2 linked regions of the Filimonas lacunae genome follow. The protein of the gene in region 2 interacts with the protein of the main gene of each other region in a pairwise test. Links are inferred from orthologs where the notes say so. Each region holds a gene or a part of one and is shown on either strand. Other genes may lie near its edges. The genes, in order: FLA_RS02805 and FLA_RS11325.

Region 1 (12,339 bases), 2.2 Mb from region 2 along the record:
CTTCAAAACGGAAATCGCTGGCTATTTTATAGCTGGAATCGGACAGGTTGTTGATGAAATCATTTTTATCCTTTAACAACAGCTTGGAAAAGTGATACATGCTTTCAAAGCCTTTAAATACCATATCGCTGGGGCGGCCCTGTAGCTTGTTTTTATACTGCTTGGTAATAGAAGCACCCACCCTGTCGGTACGTGAAAAATTGTAAGGAGTAGAATATACCACCTCAATGTTTTTAACACTGGTAGGGTTGATAATATCCCAGGTAGGCATGCCCACCGCTACACTGCGATAACTGGTAGCATTGTTTAAAGTATGTGCCACCAGACTACCAAATGTTTCGTTTACACTGCCGCAGATAACAATGTTTTGACGGGTGCTGTCCATATGAGCCAGTAATTGTTCTGGTGTGAAATTATCAGACAGTTCTACTGTTTTATACTTTAGCTTATCAGGTATAGAATCCATTGCAGTAAAGTAATCTTTGATCTTACTTTCTACAGCTCCTTTACGGGTAACATAAATCATCTTACCTATTACATAGTTGTGCTGTACATACTTGTAAATACCTTCTACGTGCGTTTTTAAGGTAGAATTTACCATTACGAAAAAGGGATTAGAAGTAAGGCCGGCATCGTTAGGATAGGTGGCAGATATTACAGGGATGTTTTTGCTGAACGAAAACTCGGAAATCACTTTTTGCTCTGCTGCGTTGTTTAGCGAAGCAATGATGAGCGAAAAGTTCATATAATCGAGTGTTTTAACAATAGTGGTGATGTTCTGGCCTACTTTTTTAGTGTCGTAGATCCAAACTTCTATGTTGGCGTGTTCTTTGTTCAGCGAATCGATAGCCATCATAACACCATTATAGAAATCCAACCCCGGAGTCATAAACTTGGGCAAATTGGCATTGCCTAATTTATAAGAGTAACCATTGAAGGCCGAATCGATATACAGAGGTGCCAGAACCGCTACACGAAGCGCTTTAGGCTTTACAGCTACAGTATTATCCTGGGCGGAAATGCTGTTGAATAAACAACAAAACACGGCCAGGATAATGATGGATTTAGTTTTTAGGGTCATACTTTTTTATTTGCATTACGCATCCGTCAAAATTAATGCCTATTCCCACTCAATGGTAGCAGGTGGTTTTGAGCTGATGTCATATACGACCCTGTTAATTCCTTTTACGTTGTTGATGATTTCGTTAGAAATCTTAGCCAGCAATTCGTAAGGCAGGTGGCTCCAGTCGGCAGTCATACCATCAACGGAACTTACTGCACGTAAACAAACTACGTTTTCGTAAGTGCGCTCATCACCCATTACACCCACAGAGTGAACAGGAAGGAAGATAGCACCGGCTTGCCATACTTTATCGTACCAGCCAGAAGATTTTAAGTTATTAATGTAAATAGCGTCGGCTTCCTGCAGAATAGCTACTTTTTCCGGGGTAATATCGCCCAGGATACGGATAGCCAATCCTGGACCAGGGAAAGGATGACGGCCCAGCAGGGTGTCGTCTAAGCCCAAAGCCTTGCCTACGCGGCGAACTTCATCTTTAAATAAGGTGTTCAGCGGCTCTACCACTTTCAGTTTCATGAAATCAGGTAAACCACCTACGTTATGGTGCGATTTAATGGTAGCAGATGGGCCTTTTACCGATACCGATTCAATTACATCGGGGTAAATAGTGCCTTGTCCCAGCCATTTTACATTTTGTACCTCATGTGCAGCATCGTCAAACACTTCAATAAATACGCGGCCAATGGCTTTGCGCTTTTGCTCAGGATCAGTTAATCCGGCTAGCGCACCTAAAAAGCGATCACTGGCTTTAATACCACGGACATTTAAGCCCATATGCTTGTAAGAATCCAGCACCTGCTCAAATTCATCTTTGCGCAGTAAGCCATTATCTACAAATATGCAATGCAGGTTTTTGCCAATAGCCTGGTGCAATAACACCGCAGCTACTGATGAGTCTACACCGCCGGATAAGCCTAATACCACCAGGTCGTTACCCAGTTTTTCGCGAAGGCCGGCAATGGTAGTATCAATGAATGCATCAGGCGTCCAGTCTTGCTTGCAGCCACAAATAGTAGTGAGGAAGTTTTCCAGCAATTGCTTACCGTCGGTGCTATGTGTAACCTCTGGGTGAAACTGTATACAATAGGTTTGCGAACCGGTAATGTGGTACGCCGCTACTTTTACAGAGTCGGTGCTGGCTATGATTTCAAAGTTGGCCGGCACGCTGGAAATAGTGTCGCCATGCGACATCCACACCTGTGACAGGTTACCTACTTTGTTAAACAGTGGGTTATTGTGATCGATATAATGCAGGTTGGCCCGTCCGTATTCACGGATTTTAGAAGGAACTACTTCGCCACCGGAGTGCTGAGCAATATACTGCGCACCATAGCAAACGCCTAACAGCGGGAATTTGCCATGAAACAGGCTCAGATCTATTTGGGGAGCGTCTTCCTGACGAACGGAGTACGGACTACCGGAGAATATTACTCCTTTTACACTGTCATCGAATTCCGGAAGATGATTGAACGGATGGATTTCACAATAAACATTAAGCTCTCTGACTCTTCGGGCAATTAACTGTGTATATTGGGACCCGAAGTCAAGAATGATGATCTTTTCTTGCATGGGCAAAATTAAACATTATATGCAAAGCACCAAATGGAGACTCTCAACCCGTAATTCTGCCTTTTAAAAAACAAAATCTTGTCCGATTTGTACATGAAAATAACTTTTTTCATTATTTTGGATAACAAACACTTACAATTGTTTTAGGTGATGGAAAACACATACAGAATATTGCTGGCTGAAGACGAGCCAAAGTTGAGCCAGGTGATCCAGGACGAGTTAGCTCGGCAGGGATACCAGGCAGACGTAGCATATGACGGATTGATTGCTGAAAAATTATTTAAACAACACACGTATGCGCTGGTGCTGTTAGATATCAACTTGCCATACAAAAACGGTTTAGCGCTGTGTAAAGAGTTCAGAGAACATAATAAAAACGTACCTATTATTATGTTAACGGCCCTGGGAGAGTTGTCTGATAAAATGGACGCTTTTAACCTGGGAGCGGACGATTACATTGTAAAGCCTTTTCATTTTGACGAATTGTTTGCCCGTATTAAGGTTTTCCTGAAGCGTTCCGATACGGCTGCGGAAGGCGGAGAGAAGATTGTGGTGGCTGACATGGAAATTGACATGGAAAACAAAATGGTAACCCGCAGCGGCAAAAGCATTAGTCTTACTGCCAAAGAGTTTGCCCTTTTGGTGTTATTGTCCCGCAATAAAGGCAAGGTGATTTCCAAGCATGATATCCTGGAGAAGGTGTGGGAGTTAAGCTTTGATACCGGAACCAATACCATTGAGGTATATATAAGCTTCCTGCGCAACAAAATTGACAAGCCTTTTGAGGTGAAGCTAATTCATACAAAGCCTGGGTTTGGTTATTACGTGAGAGAGACTGCATTATCGTAACATGAACCTGAAAGTAAAATTTGCCCTTCTATTCAGTTTACTTGTATCCATTATCCTTATTTCATCAGTATTGGTAATCTATTTCCTGTATTCTGATACCAGGAGGGAGGATTTCAATAAACGACTGTGGGCGGAGGCCTTGCAGAATTACCGGGTGTTTTTTCATGTAGACACACTGGACAAGCAACTATTACGTGAAATTGACCGCAATTCGCCTGCTAACCTGGTAGAACTGCAAACAGTAATATTGGATGTTTCCTACAAGCAGGTATATGTTTACCCGGATACCCTGCAATTCAAAGCAGATAAAAATCTGCTTGATAAAATAAGGTGGAATAAAGATGGCTACTTCTATAGCAAAGGCAAGCGTGAGTTTATTGGCATGTATGTAGAAGAACATGGGCACGACAGCTACATTATTACTTCTGCAGTAGATCGCTACGGTTTAAGAAAGATGGACCGTTTGCGGCTGATTATCGGTTTTGTAATATTTGGAGGAATTCTATTAACCGCCCTGTGCGCCTTCATTTTTGTAAAACAGGTAATAAAGCCGCTGGATAAGATGAAGGCTCAAATGCATCGTATTACCGCCAATAACCTGCGAGAGCGTGTTCAGGTAGGAAAAGGATATGATGAGCTGGCGCAAATTGCCGAAAGTTTTAACGCCATGCTGGAACGTTTGGAAAAAGGGTTTGAACTGCAAAAAAGCTTTGTTCATCATGCTTCACACGAACTGCGAACGCCTTTGGCCAACATGCTGGCTCAAACAGAAGCAGCTTTAAACAGAGAACTGAATGCTGCTCAGGCTAAAGAAGTGCTGATGTCACTGAAAGAAGATCAGCATGCTTTGATAGAATTAGCTAATTCTTTACTGTTACTATCCCAATACGAACGTATTAATTATTCCGCCAGCTGGCAGGCGGTAAGGCTGGATGAAATCTTATACGATACCATCAGCATGGCACACCAGGTATTCCCGGATATTAATGTTACGGTAAACTTTGCCACTATTCCCGAAAACGAAGATGATCTGGCTGTAAAGTGTAATGAGGCGTTATTAAGATCGGCTGTTCGTAACCTCATTAAAAATGCTTACCTGTATTCTACCAATAAAAGCATGGATGTGCTGATAGAGGTGAAGGAACAGGAAGTGTGCCTGCATGTTGATAATGATGGTGAAGTATTAACGCTGTCCGAGCAGGAGCGCCTGTTTATTCCTTTCTTCAGGGGCGGCAATGCTATTCGCGCAAAAGGCTTTGGGCTGGGCTTGTTAATCGTAAGACGTATTGTGAATTTGCACAGGGGAGCCATTATTTACAGCATCCATGAAGGCAGAAACCGCTTTACCTTGTCTTTTCCCAAAGAGGTGCCGGTAGAGGAAGAAGTACTATAATAAATTAACGGAACATATAATAACGAAAAAAACCAACTGGAATTTCCAGTTGGTTACAATGCGATATTCTGAATAAGATAATACTAATCTGATCCGGACTATGCTGCGGTTGCTTTGAAAGCAATCTTCTTCGCCAGTTTGCTTTTCAGGTTGGAAGCTTTGTTCTTATGAATAACACCGCGTTTAGCCAGTTTGTCAATCATAGAAACTACAGAAGGAAGTTGCTCATCATAAGCTTTTTCTTCTTTCAGAGCTTTCAAGCCGCGGATAGCATTACGAGTTGTTTTGCCATAGTAACGGTTTCTGTCCCTGCGTTTCTCAGCCTGGCGCACATCTTTCTTTGTAGCTTTATGGTTTGCCATTGAAATGAAATTTTCTTTTAAAGGATTGCAAAGATAATCAGCTTATCTGAAACATCAAAATCAGAAATGAAAAAATTGGAAGAAATCCACATTCTTTTATTTCTGCCTGCAAAATACGATAAAATATCCCCATTAATCTAAGGGGGAGACGCATCTGCCAAAAACTAACAGTTATTGGCTTAATCTTAACCATTTTAGACTTTTGAATTTTAACTTATAGATTTTGAATTATCTAATCGTCAGAACAACGATATTTGCAAACAATTCTTTCAAAACAGATAATATTTACAAAAACATCCGCTTGGCATGAAGGACTTTTCATATATAACAAGCTCACATCCAGCCTTTATTGAGAGTTTATACCAGGAGTACGTACAGAATCCTACTAACGTTGATCCTGAACTCAAGAAGTTTTTTGAAGGTTTTGACTTTGCAATATCCAATGTAAACGGAAACGGAAAGCCAGGAGTAAATGGTAATGTAGCGGTAGACAGTACGCAGCTTACGAAGGAATTTAGTGTATACCAGTTAATACAGGCTTATCGAAAGAAGGCCCACCTGGTAGCTAAAACAAATCCCATCAGACCACGTAAAGACCGCAGGGCCAACCTGGAACTGAGTTATTTTGGGTTAGGGGATGCCGATTTAAAAACAACATTTGAAGCAGGCAAGTTTATTGGTCTGGGTAAAGCTACCCTGCAGGCCATTGTAGACAAGCTTACTAAAATATACGCTACTACTGTAGGGGTAGAATACAGTGCGCTCAATGATATGGAGCGTATTGAATGGCTGGCCCAGGCAGTAGAAGACAGATTACAGCAACCTGTTTCACTGGATCAGAAAAAACACATTCTGGGCAAACTGAACGAGGGGGTTATTTTTGAAAAGTTCCTGCACACTAAATATATAGGTCAGAAACGCTTCTCCCTGGAAGGTGGCGAAAGCTTAATTCCGGCTTTGGATGCTATTATCAACAAGGCAGCAGCCAACGACGTAAAAGAAGTAGTAATTGGTATGGCGCACCGCGGTCGCTTGAACGTACTGGCCAATACCTTAGGCAAAACTTACGAGCAAATTTTCACTGAATTTGAAGGCGTAATACCTGCCGACAAAACCATGGGTAGTGGCGATGTTAAATACCACTTGGGCTTTAGCAGCAACCACACTACACCTGCTGGTGGAAGCATCAACGTACAATTATGTCCTAACCCATCGCACCTGGAAGTGGTAAACCCTATCGTTTTAGGATTTGCCCGTTCTAAAGCCAATGTGTTGTATAACGCAGACTACGATAAAATTCTGCCTATATTAATACATGGTGATGCGGCACTGGCTGGCCAGGGCATTGTATACGAAACAGCACAAATGAGCGAGCTGCCTGGTTATCACGTAGGCGGTACCATCCATATCGTTATCAATAACCAGATTGGTTTCACTACCGATTTTGATGATGCACGTAGCTCTGATTATTGTACTGCTGTAGCAGCTATCACCCAATCTCCTGTATTACACATTAATGGTGATGATGCAGAAGCAGTGGTAAAAGCAGTGGAAATTGCTACTGACTACCGTCAGCGTTTCAATTCTGATATATATATCGACATCCTGTGTTACAGAAGACATGGCCACAACGAAGGTGACGAACCTAAGTTTACACAGCCTAATCTGTACGCTTTAATTGAAAAGCATCCGAACCCACGTGAGGTGTACATTCAGTACCTGTTGCAAAACGGCGAACCTGATGCACAGGAGCTGGCAAAGGAAATGGAAAAGAAATTCTGGGCCGACTTACAGGAGCGTCTGGACGAAGTAAGACAAAAACCAATTCCATACACTTTCCAAAAACCGGAAGAGTGGTGGAGAGAACTGCGTAGAAGCACAGAAACAGACTTCGACAAATCTCCTGAAACAGCTATCAGTGCGGAAGAAGTAACCCGCTTATTCAATGGCTTGATGAAGAAGCCTGACAATTTCTCCCCACTGAAAAAAGTAGAGAAATTATTACAGGATAAAGTAAAAGTGTTTGAAGCGGAGCAGAAAATTGACTGGGCAACCGGTGAATTACTCGCTTACTCCAGCATACTGGTGTCTAACAAAGATGTACGTTTAAGCGGTGAAGACGTTAAACGTGGCACTTTCTCACACAGACATGCAGTAATGTTTGATGAAAACACCAACGAACAATACAACAGGCTTAATCATTTCCAGGAGCAGCAAGGCAAGCTTCGTGTGTTCAACTCTTTGCTGAGTGAATACGGTGTGTTAGGTTTTGAATATGGATTTGGTATGGCCAACCCCAACTCCTTAGTAGTTTGGGAAGCGCAGTATGGCGATTTTGCCAATGGTGCTCAAATGATCATTGACCAGTATATTGCCAGCGCCGAGCAAAAATGGGGTACTATGAGCGGTGTGGTATTATTATTACCACACGGTTACGAAGGTGGTGGACCAGACCACTCCAGCGCACGTTTAGAGCGCTTCCTGCAAATGAGTGCGGAAATGAACATGATAGTAACCAACATTACTACCGCTGCTAACTTCTTCCACGCATTGCGTCGTCAGTTAGCATGGCCTTTCCGTAAGCCATTGATCAACATGTCTCCAAAAGCAAACCTGCGTCATGCAGGTAGCTACAGCCATATCAGCGAGTTTACACAAGGTGGGTTCAAAGAAGTAATTGATGATGCTACTGTTGCTAATAAAGGCAAAGTGAAGAAGGTATTATTGTGCTCCGGTAAAATCTACTTTGAACTGGCAGAAAGAAAGCAGAAAGAGAATAGGGAAGATGTAGCCGTTGTTCGCTTAGAACAGATTTACCCGCTGCCGGTGAAACAACTGGAAGCTCTATACCAGCAATATGGCAAAGCCGTATGGTACTGGGTACAGGAAGAGCCATTGAACATGGGCGCTGCTTCCTTCCTGCAAATGAATCTGAAAACTGTAAACTATGGTATCATCAGCCGTAACGCCAGTGCTTCTACTGCTACTGGTTTTGCTAAGGTGCACGCTGTAGAACAGGCAGATATAATAGACACTGCATTCAATATTTAATTATCTTACCGGCAGAAGAATATACTAACATAATAGAATGTTATGATCGAAATTAAAGTACCAACAGTAGGCGAATCCATTAGTGAGGTTACGCTGTTGAAGTGGACTAAAAAGGATGGCGAATACGTTGAGCGCGATGAAGTAATAGCAGAACTGGAAAGCGAAAAAGCAACATTTGAAGTAAATGCAGAACAGGCAGGTGTTTTAAAAACAGTTGCCAAAGAAGGCGATACCATTGAAATTGGTGGTGTACTTGCCAATATTGATGAAACTGCTGCCAAGCCTGCCGGTGGCGCAGCTAAAGCAGCCGACAAGCCAGCTGCTGCACCCGCAGCAACTCCAGCCGCGGCCCCTGCTCCGGTAGCAGAAGCTAAAGCAGTAGGCAAAGGTATTATTGAAATGAAAGTTCCTACCGTTGGTGAATCTATCAGCGAGGTAACTATATTAAAATGGGTGAAGAAAGCAGGTGATCTGGTTTTACGCGATGAAGTAATTGCAGAACTGGAAAGCGAAAAAGCCACTTTTGAACTGAATGCTGAAGAAGCAGGCCAGTTACAGCCCGTAGGTAATGAAGGCGATGTTATTAAAATTGGTGATGTTATTGCCAAAATCAATACAGATGTAGCTGTACCTGTTGGCGGAAGCAAGCCAGCAGAAGCAAAACCTGCTGCTAAAGCCGAAGCAACTCCTGCACAAGCGCCTGCAGCCACAGTGGCTGGTGATATCAAAGCTACACCAGTAGCTTCTGCTATTATTGCCGATAAAAAAGTAAACCCTGCTAACATTACCCCATCTGGTTATGGTGGTAAAATTGTAAAACAGGATGTGTTGGAAGCATTAAATAATCCGGGTAAAAAAGCATTTGGTGGTCAGGAGCTGGGCTCACGCAACAAGCGCGTAGAGAAAATGAGCAACCTGCGCAAAACTATCAGCCGTCGTCTGGTAGAAAGCAAAAACACCACTGCTATGCTTACCACTTTTAACGAAGTGGACATGACCAGGATCATGGATGTGCGTAAACAATACAAAGACAAGTTTAAAGAAGCACATGGTGTAAACCTGGGCTTTATGAGCTTCTTCTCTAAAGCATGCGCTATCGCTTTAAGCGAATGGCCTGCTGTGAACGGATACATCGATGGCGATCAGTTAACTTATCATGACTATGCCGATATCAGCATTGCTGTAAGCACTCCACGTGGCTTAACCGTACCGGTTATTCGCAACGTAGAAAGCCTGAGCATGGCCGATATTGAGAAAAAAGTAATAGAACTGGCCGGTAAAGCACGTGACAACAAGCTTACCATGGATGAATTACAGGGCGGTACCTTTACTATCACCAACGGTGGTGTATTCGGTAGCTTATTAAGTACGCCTATTATCAACCTGCCACAGAGCGCTATATTAGGCATGCACAAAATTCAGGAACGCCCCATGGCTATCAACGGCCAGGTGGTGATTCGGCCGATGATGTACATTGCGTTAAGCTACGATCACCGTATTATCGACGGTCGTGAAAGCGTAAGCTTCCTGGTAAGGGTGAAAGAATTACTGGAAAATCCTGAGCTGTTGCTGATAGGAAAAGATCCGGTGAAGAGCCTGCTGGAACTGTAAGTAAAATATTATACATATATCGCCCCTTGAATGAGGGGCGGAAGGAGACTTGAAAAGTTGATATGTTTGCTGCATATCAACTTTTTTATATCCTTAAAGGTTACTTATGAAACGTTTGGCAATGGGTTGTTTAGGAATGCTGGCAGTAACATTTTTTTCATGTCAGAAAGAACTAGGACCATTGCCGGCCGATGAAACAAACGAGATCGACACCGTTATTACTATTCCCCCGGTTGATACAACACCCGCTCCTCTGTACCTGGTAAAGCTGCAGCAGGATTTCACCCTTTCTGGTGGCAGTAAAGAGTCAAATACTACGAATATCACCTGGGATAGTAATAAGAAAATTACCAGTTACGCTGTAAGCGGTGTCGCGAATGGCACAGATATATCCCTAAAGTATCGTTTTGACAGGAATTCCAGTGGTAAATTAATTGCTGCTACCGAATCTAATTTCCCTACAGCTTCCGGTTACGATTCTATTGTGCATAAGGTGTTTTATAAAAGTGGAACAGAGCAGTTAGCTTATGTTACCAGCTTTCAATACGCTTCTGGCTTCGTGTTAAATGATAGTATTGTATACACATATGATGTAAACGGCTATGTTTCTCAAAAAGAAACCTATTGGGGCCTTGCCGGAATGTTGCAAAAGTATTCCCGCGAAACCTATACTTATGACGGTAGCGGCAACTTAACCAAGCAGGTAATTGCGGCATGGGATGGCAGCAGTACCTATGTATCCTCTTCTACACTTACTTACACCTACAGCACACATAAAACGATGCTGAAACTGGGAGTAGAAGCATTTGTAGTACCGTTACCAAGCCTGTCTTCTCCTAACTATTACTCAGAGTATGTGCAACGTACGGAGAACAGCACTTTTACAAACGACTATATCAATACTACCTATAACGTGAACGATATGCCGGTTACCGGAACTGTTACCCGTAGCGGCACAGGTATAGGTAGCGCTTATAATGGTTCTGCAAGCTTTGTATGCACATATATTAAATAGGCTCACTGCCTGAATAAAGATATTGATGGGTATATTTGCCGCGTGCAATATGCCCATCGTTATATACAATATGCTGTAACCGCTCTTACGGGGTACAACGGTGCCATGCCTTTACAGCATTATCTCAAACAGTTTTTTGCCGCCGATAAGAAATATGGTTCTAAAGACCGCCGGCATATTACCCACCTTTGTTATTGCTATTTTCGCTCAGGCAATGCTTTACAGCATTTATCTGCCGAAGAAAGAATAAGGATATCTCTATACCTATGCAGTGATACTTTAGAAGGTTGGACAGGGCTATTTTCAGAAGACTGGGTAACAGCACATTCTAAAGAAGTTGCCCAACGTATAGCCTTTATACAGCAGGAAGGTATTGCTTTTCAACCAGGAAGTATATTTCCCTGGCTGGATGAATGTAGCCCGGATATGGACACTGCAGCTTTTACACAAAGCCATTTACAACAACCTTTAGTGTTTTTGCGTATCCGTCCCAGACAGGAGAAGCAAGTATTACAGGTATTGGAAAACAACAATATTGTCTATTCCAGGCCTGAACAAAACTGCATAGCCTTAGCGCCTGGAAGTAAGGCCGATCAGTTGCTGCAAATTAATCAGCAGGTGGTAGTGCAGGATTTGTCTTCACAAAGAATAGGTTCATTGTTTACACATATACACAAACCGGGTACAAACCAGGTGTGGGACTGCTGTGCAGCAAGCGGTGGCAAGTCGATACTGGCTTATGATATGCTACCTGATATCCGTTTAACTGTATCGGATGTAAGAGCTTCCATTATTCACAACCTCAAACAGCGCTTTGTGGAAGCTGGTATCAGAAATTATCAGTCGTTTGTGGCAGATCTTACCAGTAAAGCAGGTATTCCGCGCTCAGATATGTTTGCCGGAAAGTTTGATGTGATTATTTGCGATGCTCCTTGCAGTGGCTCCGGTACCTGGGGCAGAACGCCCGAGCAATTGACTTTTTTTACCCCTGCACAAATACAGCAATATGCCATTCTGCAAAAGCAGATTATTGCTACCTCAGCTACAGCGGTAGCTAGGAATGGTTACTTCCTGTACATTACCTGTTCGGTGTTTAAAAAAGAAAATGAAGAGCAGCTGGCCTACATACAGGAGCAAACCGGCATGCAGGTAGTTGCTTCCGGTTTATATCAGGGCTTTACAGAAAGAGCGGATACTATGTATGCCGCTTTATTCGTAAAATCATAGCAGTTTATTACCACAACGTTTTAGGTAACAATTGTAAGGTGCTTTCTTTCATTTTATGAAAAGAGAATAGCAACGGCTTGCTTAACACCAGCAACAGCACTACTATAACTAATGCCCAGCCAATAGCGGTATAAATTTCCATATTGGATAGTAGCATGCTTTGCCTGCTTACCGAAGCATT
Region 2 (11,975 bases):
AATCGATTTTTAAACCGGCTGAGTCGATGGCTTTCAAAATGCCGATATGAGCAAGCCCTTTGGCGCCTCCGCCGCTAAGGGTTACGCCTATGTGAGGTCTTGTGTGACGTGCGGGCTGGGCAACAGCAAAAAAAGGTACACATAGGATAATAAAAAGTATCAGTCGGTTGTCGTGCATAAAGGAATCCTAAGCTACTGAATTTTAATGTAAAAATTGATCCGGGGCAGTAAATGCTTTTGTAATATTGTCGCATGAGTAATGCCGTGATAATTAACATTGATAAGCTGATAAATGTTCGGGAAGAATACCCCCTGTTACAAGGGGGGGCGCTGGCGCAGTTGCCTGTGAGGCAAAACGCCTTTTTGCGCATCAGGGACGGGCGGATAGTGGCTACAGGCAGCATGCCGCAATGGGAAGCGGCGGATAACGAAACGGTTATTGATGCGAAGGGGGGCAGTGTTTTACCGGGCTGGTGCGATAGCCACACACATATTGTGTTTGCCGCTACCCGGGAAGATGAATTTGTGGATAAGATAAAAGGACTGAGCTATGCAGAAATAGCAGCTAAAGGCGGTGGGATACTCAACTCGGCCCGCAGGCTGCGCACTACCAGCGAAGATGATTTGTTGGAGATGGCATGGCAACGGTTGCACAAACTGGTGCACCAGGGAACAACCGCTATTGAAATAAAAAGCGGTTACGGATTAACGTTGAACGATGAATTAAAAATGTTGCGGGTAATTCAACGGTTAAAGCAAAAAGCGCCTATTCCGGTAAAAGCCACTTTCCTGGGGGCGCATGCGATTCCGGAGGAATATAAAAACAATACCGAAGGCTATATTAACCTGGTGATTGATGAAATGTTACCGGCTATTGAAAAAGAAAAGCTGGCAGATTATGTAGATGTGTTTTGTGAAAACGGCTTTTTTTCGGCGGAGCAAACCTGGCGTATTGGGCAGGCTGGTTTGAAACATGGGTTATTACCTAAAATACATGCCAACCAGTTAAGCCTGTCGGGGGGGGTGCAAACCGGCGTGAAACTGGGTGCTGTTAGCGTAGACCACCTGGAAACAATGGATGAAGAAGCGATACAGGTGCTGGCCAATAGTAATACGATTGGTACTTTATTGCCTACCGCCGCCTTTTTTCTACGTATGGCCTTTCAACCGGCGCGGCAGCTGATTAATGCAGGATGCGCCATTGCGCTGGCCAGTGATTATAATCCCGGCTCCAGCCCCAGCGGAAACATGAACCTGGTGGTAGCAATGAGTTGTATTCAAATGAAAATGCTACCCGAGGAAGCTATTAATGCCGCCACCATCAACGGTGCTTATGCCATGCAGGTGCAGCAGGAGGTGGGCAGTATCACTACCGGTAAACTGGCCAACCTTATTATTACCAAACCTATTCCCTCTATTGCTTACCTTCCTTACTCTTTCGGAGATAACCTGGTTGAAAAAGTAATAGTGAGAGGAAGTGTATGGGAATAAACAAAAAACAGCAAAGAAGGGATTTGTACATAGAGTCGGTTGAAAACGACTTTCACCTGCACATACTTGCCCGCGAGCAGGGATTGGACTTTTTAATAGACCTGTTTAATAAGGTACGCCCCCGCAAGGGTAAGGATAATGCCGAAACCCGACTGCAACTGGTGATAAAGCAATTACAGGAAAAGCCGCACCTGTTGCAAAATTTACGGGTAGCAGTGATGGCACAATTGGGGCATACCAACTTTGTTCCGGCGCTTACAGAAAGCGGGATGTTGTTGTCGCGCGGCTTTGTGCAGGAGCTGGGTTCGCGCCTGAGCCATAAACTGTTGCCCTCTCTGCAGCAGGAAGATGAGTTGATCTATATCCTTAACCGCATCTTTTATAAAAAGAATGATTACATATGGGTAGAAGCGATTGACCGCAATACCTGGAAAGCTTTTTTTGATCAGCTGAATATTTCTTTGCATCAACAACATACCAGTTTACCGCAACAGTTACGGCAGGCTTTACTGGTGCTTTCGTACCGGGTGGCTAATTTTTCGCTGGACCCGGAAGTGGTAAGATTTTTACCGGAAGAAATGCAGGCCAATAATGTATTTATCCGGCAAAATCATATCATTAACCAGCTGCAAACCAAGGAGGAGTTTCACATACCTGATACCTATGCTTTTCCGGGTATAGACACTTTGAATGGCCTGGTGGATGAGTGTATGGATACGGTGCAGCGTATACAGGAATTACAGGCCATTAAAGGGGCCAGCCTTTCATTAAGCTATCTAACGCTTTCTATGCGTTACAATCTTGCCCGGATGAAAATTCTGGCAGATGTGCTGGAAAACAATAAAAACTTTACTACTGATAAACTGGTTGATTTTTTCAGGCTGGAAGTGCATTACGAGAAAAGAAAGAACAGTATTCGTGAATTGTTCTCGCGCACTTTTGGACATATCGCGTACCAGATAGCAGAGCATAAGGGCACCAAAGGGGATAAGTACATTACTACCACCCGGCTGGAATATGCTAAAATGATGGTAAGTGCTATGTGGGGTGGATTGATCGTGTGCTTAATGGTGCTGTTTAAAACCCTGTTGGGCAAAGTGCATATGTTGCCTTTATGGTTGGGGGCTGCTTATAGTGTAAACTATAGCCTGGGTTTTGTAGCTATTGAAGAAACCAAAGCTACGCTGGCCACGAAGCAGCCTGCTTTTACTGCCAGTGCTGTTGCCGGCTCGCTGGACGTGCGCAAGAACGAACAACCCAACCTGTATAGTTTAGCTATTACTGTGGCGCGGGTAACCCGCAGCCAGTTTGCTTCTTTCTTTGGTAACCTGGTAGTGGTGTTTCCGGTTACTTATTTAATAGCCTGGTTGTATGATCTCTGCTTTGCCCATAAGCTGGTGGAAGGACCACAGGCCATGAAACTACTGATAGACCAGCATCCCTGGAAAAGTCTTTCTTTATTATATGCCTGCAACACGGGTGTGTTTTTGTTTGTGAGCGGGTTGATTGCCGGTTTTATACAAAACAAGATACAATACAGCCGTGTGGCCGAACGTATGCAAATGCACCCGGTAATGCGCCTGACCATTCCGGGCGACCGCTTGCGGCGGCTGGCACATTATATAGAGCATCATGCGGGTAGTTTAACGGGGAATATTGTACTGGGCTTTTTTCTGGGTATGAGCAGTGTGGTGGTGAAGTTGTTTGGTATTCCTTTCGATATCCGGCATATCACCATTTCAGCAGGTAATGTGGCGATGGGGGCTTACGGCCTGGGGTTGCAAAATATACCGTGGCAGTTGCTTACCCAGGTAATAGCGGGAGTGCTGGCGATAGGGTTTTTTAACTTCCTGGTAAGTTTTGCGCTGGCGTTTATTGTAGCCGTAAAATCGCGCGGAATACGATTGAGGGATTATCCGGAATTTATCAGGATATTGTGGCGCTATTTTAAGAAATATCCATTCGATTTTATCCGGCCCCGGAAAAACGGTGGCATAACGGAGGCTTGATCCATACCTAAAATAATGTTATGAAACACTTGAAGCTATACACAAAAGAAGACATTTTAGCTGTTACACGAATCCGGAAATTCGAAACCAAGCTGGGCGAATGCGTTCAGGTGTTAAACGATTTTTCCAATATAGAAGCTTCTTTACTGCAAACCGATGCCGACTATATTATTGTGGGCATTCCGGAAGACATAGGAGTGAAAGCCAATATGGGAGCGGGTGGGGCCGACACTGCCTGGTTACCTTTTTTAAGAGCATTTTTGAATGTACAAAGCAACGATTTTTTGCAAGGGCTGGAAGTGCTGGTGCTGGGGCATTTTGATTTTTCGGACATGAGCGAAGTAATAGAAACCAACGCGCTTACGCCGGATGAAAAGATTGAAGCATACCGGCATGCGGTAAGAACCATAGATGATGAGGTAGAAAATATTGTAAAGCTGATTACGCAATGTGGTAAAATTCCTATTGTAATAGGTGGTGGCCATAACAATGCTTATCCATGTATCAAAGGCGCTGCCAAAGGTTTGTATAAAGCCGGTATGATACCTATTGCGCAAATCAACGCTATTAACCTGGATGCACATGCCGATTACCGCCCTAGCGAAGGACGCCACAGCGGCAATGCCTTCCGCTATGCAGAAGAAGACAACTTCCTGGAAAAATATTGCATCATTGGTTTACACGAAAACTATCTTACCCAGAACACATGGATGGATATGGTCAACAACCCATTCATGGATGTGATTACGTTTGAAGATATTTTCCTGCACGAAAAGCATAACTTTTTGCAGGCTATAGCACATGCCGCCGCCTTTACAGAAGGTACTTTCTGCGGCATTGAGCTGGACATGGACAGCATTGAACAAGTACTGAGCAGCGCTATTACTCCCACAGGTATAAAACCCCTGCAGGCAAGACAATATGTACACTATACAGCTATGGATACCAAAGTGGCCTACCTGCACATTTGTGAAGGTGCTACCCAACTGGCCGATGGCAGAAGAGATGATAGCACCGGCAAGCTGATCAGTTACCTGGTTACCGACTTTGTAAAAAGCCACCAGGCGGTATTGAACGGTAAAGATTAAAATACTTTTATGCTGGCTGGCTTATGTGGTGGAAATAAAATTGTAGCCTGTTGTAAATAAGCTGGTGCGATAAAAAGCAATAAAAAACCGGGTATACTGTAATGCGTATACCCGGTTTTTATTGTATGCAGTATCTGTCAAACTAGCTTTCCATGCTCATTACCTTTTCAAACAAGGTTTCATATTCCTTATTTGCGGTAGCCAGCTTTTGCTGTACGGCTTTGTATTGTTGTTCCAGTGCAGTGAATTTGGTTTTGTCGGAGTAATTATCCGGGTTACCCATTTCAGCTTCCAGCTTTTTGGCTTCTTCCTGAACGCGTGCCAGGTCTTGCTCGGCTTTGCTGAATTGCTTTTGCAGGCGTTGCAGTTCTTTTTTCTGGTCCTGGTCTAAAGCAGCCTTTGGTTGTGGGGCAGCTTTTGCCGGTTGCGCTTCCTGTTTAGGAGCTTCTTTGGCGGGCGCTTCTTTGTCTTTGTTGTTGCGCTGCTGTTTGGCCATTCTTTCCTTCCACTCCATGTACTCGGTGTAGGTGCCTTTGAACTCTTTGATCTCGTGATCAATGATTTCCCATATTTTATTGGCAGTGCGGGAAATAAAGAAACGGTCGTGGCTTACAAATATCAGGCTGCCCTCGTATTTGTTTAAGGCATCGGCCAGCAGTTCCACACTGTGCATATCCAGGTGGTTGGTAGGTTCATCCAACATCAGGAAGTTGGCTTTACTTACAATTACCTTAGCCAGTGCCACGCGGGCTTTTTCGCCACCGCTCAGTACTTTAATACGTTTGTCTATATCATCGCCGCCAAACAGGAAACAACCCAATAAGGAACGTAGTTCCAGGTCGGTTTTGCCACTGCGGGCGGTTTGCATTTCTTCTAAAATGGTATTGTTTAAATCCAGCGCTTCCAGCTGGTGCTGGGCGTAAAAGCTTTCTTCTACGTTGTGGCCCCATACTCTTTCGCCGGAATAAGATTCTGTGCCGGCAATAATGCGCAACACGGTAGATTTACCTTTACCGTTGGCACCGATCAGGGCAATTTTATCGCCACGTTCAATTTCTGCAACTGCGCCGCTGATAATGGTATTTTCGCCAAACTGCTTGCTTACTCCTTTTAAATCTACCAGCACTTTACCCGGCTGTTTGTCTATCTGGAAGTTAATGCGCAGGTTAGGCCTTTCAATCTCTACCTGTTCAATGCGGTCAATTTTATCCAGGCGTTTCATGGCGCTTTGAGCAGCGGCAGCCTTGCTGGCTTTAGCCTTAAAGCGTTCGATAAAGCGCTCTTGCTGGCGTATGTAATCCTGCTGGTTTTCATAAGCCCGCTGTTGCATTTCAACGCGTATCTCTTTCTCTTTCTCGTAATATTCGTAGTTGCCGCTGTAAATATGCAGTTCCTGCTGGTACAGGTCTACAATTTTGTTTACCATGCGGTTGAGGAAAAACTTATCGTGGCTCACAATTACCACACTGCCCTGGTAGTGGGTGAGGTATTTTTCCAGCCATTCGATAGAAGGTAAGTCCAGGTGGTTGGTAGGTTCATCCAACAACAGTACGTCCGGTGCCTGTAATATCATTTTCGCCAGCAGCACGCGCATACGCCAGCCACCGCTGAACTCTTTATACGGGCGGTTTACATCAGCATTGCTGAAGCCTAAGCCTTGCAGTACTTCTTCGGTGCGGTGGTGAATGGTGTAACCACCCAGCACTTCGAGCTCGTGCAGTTTATCGGTGTATTTTTCCAGTAACTTTTCATCGCTGGTTCTTTCCAGCTCAATGCCCAGTTCTTCAATTTCTTTTTCCAGTTGCTTTACGCGCTCGAATGCGCCCATGGCCACTTCCAATATAGAATCGTTGGTGTCGAAGCTCAGCAGATCCTGGTGCAGGTAGCCAATAGTAACACCGCGTCCTTTTTCTACTGTACCAACAGAAGGCAGGTATTGCCCTACAATCAGTTTCAACATAGTGGACTTGCCGGTTCCGTTATAGCCGATTAAACCAATTCTTTCTCCCGGATGAATGTGCCAGGTGGCTTCTGATACTATTACGCGGGCACCAAACTCGAACGTGACGTTATTAAAACCTATTAACATACCTTATTAAAATAAAAAATTCCGGCAAATCTAATTCTTCTTTATTTAATTTACCTTTCGGACCTATAAAGACAGGCCAAATTCAGAGAGAATCATGCAGCATTTGATACAGGATATTTTAGATCATCCCTTGCCGTCCCTGGCAATTATTGGAAATCTGATAATTATAGAAAGTCTGCTTTCGGTAGATAATGCGGCCGTTCTGGCCACGATGGTGATGGATTTACCCGAAAAAGACAGGAGTAAAGCGCTGAAATATGGTATTTGGGGCGCGTATATTTTCCGGGGTATTGCCATGCTGTTTGCCGCCATATTGATACGTATCTGGTGGTTGAAGCCATTGGGAGGCTTGTACCTGCTGTGGCTGGCGGTAGACCATTATAAAGACAGTTGGAAAATAGGAGATAAGGGCTCGGCGCTGTTTAAAGTGCTTACCCTGGCCGGCCTGGTGGTAGCTATCCGTTTTGATGAAACCCTGAATGCTACCTTATTCGGTGTTATTTGTGCCGTATCGGGCATTTATATAATATACCTGTTGTATACTATTTTTTCCCGCCCGAAAGAAAACCATGATGAGGCGTTGAAAAAGGCGGAGGGCAGGTTTTTGAAATATTTTTCCGGAAAAATAGGTCCATTCTGGAGTACGATTATCCTGGTGGAGATTATGGACCTGGCCTTTTCGATAGACAATGTATTTGCTGCTGTGGCCTTTACGCCTAATATATTATTGGTGTGCATTGGCGTGTTTATAGGCATATTAGCCATGCGTTTTGTGGCCCAGTCGTTTGTGAAACTGATGGAAAAGTTTCATTTCCTGGAAACTGCTGCATTTATTGTTATAGCCATTCTGGGAGTAAAGCTGGCGCTTTCTTTGTACGAGCATTTTCACGAAAGCACGCCTTTGAGCGTGTTTTTGGCGAGCCATAAAGCAGACGTGGTGACTTCCCTGTTAACAGTTGGTATATTTTTTATACCTATGATAACATCTATTCTGTTTAACTTTCCCAAAAAGCATAAGGTAACAGAAGACGAAAGCAACTAATCTTTTATTTAAAACATGATCGGATGAAAAAGGTATCGATTGTAATAGTAGTGGTGGTAGTAGCTATAGCAGCGTGGCTGGTGCTGCGTAAAAAAGATAGCACACCCGAAGCGCCTAAGCAACAGGCATTGGCCATTAGCAAAAACAGTGATGCATTTAACCATGGTTTTAACACCATGCTGGAAAACTACTACAGCCTGAAAAATGCGTTTGTGGAGTGGGATACTGCCAGTGTAATGAAAGCGGCAGCTGTATTAGCCGCCAGTACAGAAAAAGTGCCTTTTAGTGAGTTGAAAGGGGATACTACCATTAAGGAAACCGCTAAAACTTTTGCGGAAAGTATCGCTGCAGAAAGCAATACTATAATAGGTGCACCTGGGATTGAAGAAAAAAGACGTGCGTTTTATACTTTATCGGAAAGCCTGTATAACCTGGTAAGAACGGTACATTATGATCAGACCGTTATTTACCATGTGAGCTGCCCGATGGCTTTTAACGATAGTGAAGAAGCCAGCTGGATAAGTGGCACTAACCAGGTGGAAAATCCTTACCTGGGTAAAAAGCATCCCAAGTATAAGGGTACTATGGTGGAGTGTGGCGCTGTTCAGGATTCTATTGACTTCCGGCAGAAATAGTTCGCTCTAATATCATTATATACGGCGTCTCTGATAATATTAGAGACGCTTTTCTTATCCCTTTACCTTACAACCCTACAACGTATGAGAAGATTACTGCTTCCGGTTTTAATTCTGCTGACTATTGTATTATTGAGTAGCTGCACGTTTACCACTACAACGTTGAGTTATCGCACAACTTCCAAAGAGTTTATGCAAAGCCTGATGGATCAGGACTATGACAAATGTGTGAGTTTGATGGCTTTAGAACATCCTGCAATGAAGGAGATGAACTTAGATGCAGGCAAACTAAAGGAAGGCATACAAAATATGCGTGCTGTTATCACCGGTGAATATGGCAGCCAATTGGACTTTACTTTTATGTCGGCTGAGAAAAGATGGACTTCAAGCGGGGAGGGAAGCACCCTGCCAAATACGACTAAAGTATTGCTGCAAATTGCTAATAAAAAAGAATTTGGAGTGATAGATTTAGTATTTGACGATAGCTCTAAAAAAATACTGAGCGTACGGCAGCTGGATGTGAAATCAGCTATTCCTTCTATGAATTCCTTCTGGCTCTTTGGCCTGATTGCACTTTGTGTTCCTCTTTTTAATATTTACATGATTATAAGAGTGAAGAGAAGCGGATTCCGGAAAAAGTGGTTAAAATATCTTGCTATTGTTTGTTTAAACGTTCCTGCTGTATTATATACTGCGTTTGGGGGAGTTCATATTGAGTTGTTAGATTTTCAAATTTTATTAGGATTTGGCTTTAATTATGGAGGTTATCTGAACTCAGAATGGGCGTTTGGTATTCCTCTCGGTGGGCTTTACATACTATGGCAGCTATATAAGGGCAAAGACAAACTTGTGCAAATGACTATGGAGGAAAAGCCAGCAGATGAAATTGTTGCTGATAAAACAGGTGAAGAGGATAGGGGAACTCAGGCAGAATTATAAAACAGCTACAGTTTAATTAGAAAATTGACATATAAAAAAACGGTTGCATTGCCAATGCAACCGTTTTTTTATATGTCACTCTCCCGGCCAGGAAGAGACTATGGTTCGTATTCTATAATGATCTTAGCGCTTTTCTTAAAATCGGAGGAGAGGGAGAGTTCGTAACGCTTATCGCCGCAGGTGATCACCATTAACGCGGTGTTAGGCGGTACAGAACCTAAATTGTCTGCTACCATTACCAGCTCGTGAAGTTTATCCTGCCTGGTAGCGTGTATATTTATTTCCAGCGCGTTTTTGTCTAAACGGCGCTTGAATAATACGGGGCGATTATTATGGTATACGGTAACCGTATCATTGTCGATATCCCCGTTGTCATATAGTTTAACAGTAATGTCAGGTAAATTTACCTTGATAGTTCTTTCCAGTTTGCTTTCCCGCTCTTTTAAAATGCTTGGTACGGGCACTTGTTCCGGAACTGCTACAGGGGCAGAAACCGTATCCATTAAGGTCAGTTTGTCTTTGTCGGCAGGTAGGATAACATGTGCACTGTCACGTATAATTTTAGGAGCGGTGGTGGGCTTTTTGCCGGTTCGTGCATTGTCTGAAGGTAGCAGGTTGGCTTCGGCTCCGGGTTTTATGCGCATGCCGGGCTTTTTATTCTTGCTGCCATCCAGTAAAAAGTCTTCTTTATAAAAATCAGATTCGGTTACTTTTTTTAAATACACCTTGCCGGCGCCGCAGGGCTTTTTGTCAATCACGTTTTCTGATGTGTAGGTGCCCTCCATTATTTCTTCGTTACCTTCTTTGCGCCAGGTGAGGTAACAGGTCATAGCGCAAGCCGTAGCCATGCCACCCATTGACTTTACCTCCAGCATTTTGTTTTCCTTGATCAATACATTGTGTGCTTTATCCATGTAAATGCCCTGTAAGCTGGCTTTGCCATAGAACACTACGTTCAGGTAGGAATAGGTTACTCCTGATAATGCTTTGTTAGGCTGCTGTTTTATCTGAACCTCATATTTATATTGCTGTTTAAGTGCTCCAATGCCTTCTACAAAGGTTCCCTTCCATATGCCAGTGAGGTCTTGAGAAGTGACAAAAGCGGGCAAAGCAAGCACAAATAGCAGTAAAACCATGTACCTCATAAGACAAAAGTAATAATGCAATATAGCACACAACAGCAAAGAAGCGTTAAAACAATAAAAACTCTATTTTTGTGTCCCATTTTATGATAAATATTACTTTCCCGGACGGAGCAGTACGCCAATATGAAAGTGGCAGTAGTGCATTAGACATCGCCAGGTCCATCAGCGAAGGCCTGGCCAGAAAAGTTTTGGCCGCGAATGTCAATGGCCAGGTATGGGACGCCACAAGGCCCCTTACCGAAGACGCAAGCGTGAAGTTTCTGACGTGGGACGACACGGATGGCAAGTCTACGTTCTGGCATTCCTCTGCTCACCTGATGGCCGAAGCGGTGGAAAGTTTGTTCCCTGGCGCTAAATTCTGGGTAGGACCTGCTTTGGATAAAGGCTTCTACTATGATATAGACCTGGGCGATCGTAAGATGAGCGAAGACGATCTGGCGGTACTGGAAAAGAAAATGACAGAGCTGGCGAAGCAAAACAACGCCTACATCCGTAAAGAAATGCCTAAAGCAGAAGCGGTGGCTTACTTTACAGAGAAAGGGGATGAGTACAAGCTGGACCTGTTAAAGAACCTGGAAGACGGGAAGATCAGTTTCTATACCCAGGGACAGTTTACCGATTTATGTCGCGGACCACACATTCCTGCTACCGGTACTATCAAAGCGATTAAGTTAACCAGTATAGCCGGTGCTTACTGGAAGGGGGATGAAAAGAATAAGCAACTTACCCGTATATATGGTGTAACCTTCCCTACACAGAAAGAGTTGGATGAGTACATTCTGATGCTGGAGGAAGCTAAAAAACGCGACCACCGCAAACTGGGTAAAGAACTGGGTATTTATACCATGGACGATGATGTGGGTCCGGGTTTGCCTTTATGGATGCCTAATGGTACTATTATTATAGAAGAGCTGGAGAAGCTGGCGAAAGAAACAGAAGAAGATGCGGAGTATAAGCGTGTGGTTACGCCGCACCTGGCTAAAGAAAGCATGTACTTAACCAGCGGTCACCTGCCTTATTATGCAGATAGTATGTATCCTGCCATGGAAATGGACGGTACCAAATACTACCTGAAGGCCATGAACTGTCCGCACCACCACAAAATATTTGCGGCAGAGCCAAGAAGTTATAAAGACCTTCCGTTGCGTTTGGCTGAATACGGCACCTGCTATCGTTATGAGCAGAGTGGTGAGCTGTTTGGCCTGATGCGTGTACGTTGCCTGCATATGAACGATGCGCATATTTACTGTACCAAAGAGCAGTTTGCGCAGGAGTTTAAGGCCGTGAACGCGATGTACCTGAAATATTTTGCCCTGTTTGGTATTGATAAATATGTAATGCGTTTATCGCTGCACGAGCCATCCAAACTGGGTCAGAAATACATTAACGAGCCTGAGCTGTGGTTAGAAACAGAGCAGATGGTGCGTGAGGTGCTGACAGAAATGGGAACTCCTTTTGTGGAAGTTCCGGACGAGGGCGCGTTCTATGGTCCGAAAATTGATGTTCAAATCTGGAGTGCAATTGGCCGTGAATTTAC

The links.
Region 1: the proteins of FLA_RS11325 (region 2) and FLA_RS02805 interact in binary tests that used the Escherichia coli proteins (3 or more experiments, as listed by UniProt). The link is inferred for Filimonas lacunae from one-to-one orthologs.

What each region holds. Positions count from the first base shown.
Region 1 is NZ_AP017422.1:672,426-684,764, forward strand. What follows is about bases 5,185-8,505. They hold FLA_RS02805 (2-oxoglutarate dehydrogenase E1 component), read left to right. Parts: upstream 5,185-5,560; coding sequence 5,561-8,305; downstream 8,306-8,505. Other genes in these bases: rpsT (30S ribosomal protein S20), read right to left, coding at 5,185-5,254; odhB (2-oxoglutarate dehydrogenase complex dihydrolipoyllysine-residue succinyltransferase), read left to right, coding at 8,348-8,505. Outside these bases: FLA_RS02780 (type 1 periplasmic-binding domain-containing protein), read right to left, coding at 1-1,081; guaA (glutamine-hydrolyzing GMP synthase), read right to left, coding at 1,121-2,650; FLA_RS02790 (response regulator transcription factor), read left to right, coding at 2,801-3,499; FLA_RS02795 (ATP-binding protein), read left to right, coding at 3,501-4,892; more of rpsT, read right to left, coding at 4,991-5,184; more of odhB, read left to right, coding at 8,506-9,916; FLA_RS02815 (hypothetical protein), read left to right, coding at 10,023-10,931; FLA_RS02820 (RsmB/NOP family class I SAM-dependent RNA methyltransferase), read left to right, coding at 10,974-12,158; FLA_RS31630 (efflux MFS transporter permease), read right to left, coding at 12,166-12,339. UniProt on the Escherichia coli protein: E1 component of the 2-oxoglutarate dehydrogenase (OGDH) complex which catalyzes the decarboxylation of 2-oxoglutarate, the first step in the conversion of 2-oxoglutarate to succinyl-CoA and CO(2).
Region 2 is NZ_AP017422.1:2,855,246-2,867,220, forward strand. What follows is about bases 4,205-7,161. They hold FLA_RS11325 (ABC-F family ATP-binding cassette domain-containing protein), read right to left. Parts: upstream 6,678-7,161; coding sequence 4,731-6,677; downstream 4,205-4,730. Other genes in these bases: FLA_RS11320 (formimidoylglutamase), read left to right, coding at 4,205-4,588; FLA_RS11330 (DUF475 domain-containing protein), read left to right, coding at 6,772-7,161. Outside these bases: FLA_RS11305 (patatin-like phospholipase family protein), read right to left, coding at 1-178; hutI (imidazolonepropionase), read left to right, coding at 253-1,491; FLA_RS11315 (site-specific recombinase), read left to right, coding at 1,482-3,500; more of FLA_RS11320, read left to right, coding at 3,521-4,204; more of FLA_RS11330, read left to right, coding at 7,162-7,719; FLA_RS11335 (DUF3347 domain-containing protein), read left to right, coding at 7,743-8,354; FLA_RS11340 (hypothetical protein), read left to right, coding at 8,439-9,293; FLA_RS11345 (hypothetical protein), read right to left, coding at 9,392-10,438; thrS (threonine--tRNA ligase), read left to right, coding at 10,522-11,975. UniProt on the Escherichia coli protein: Genetic data indicate it may be involved in ribosome assembly or function.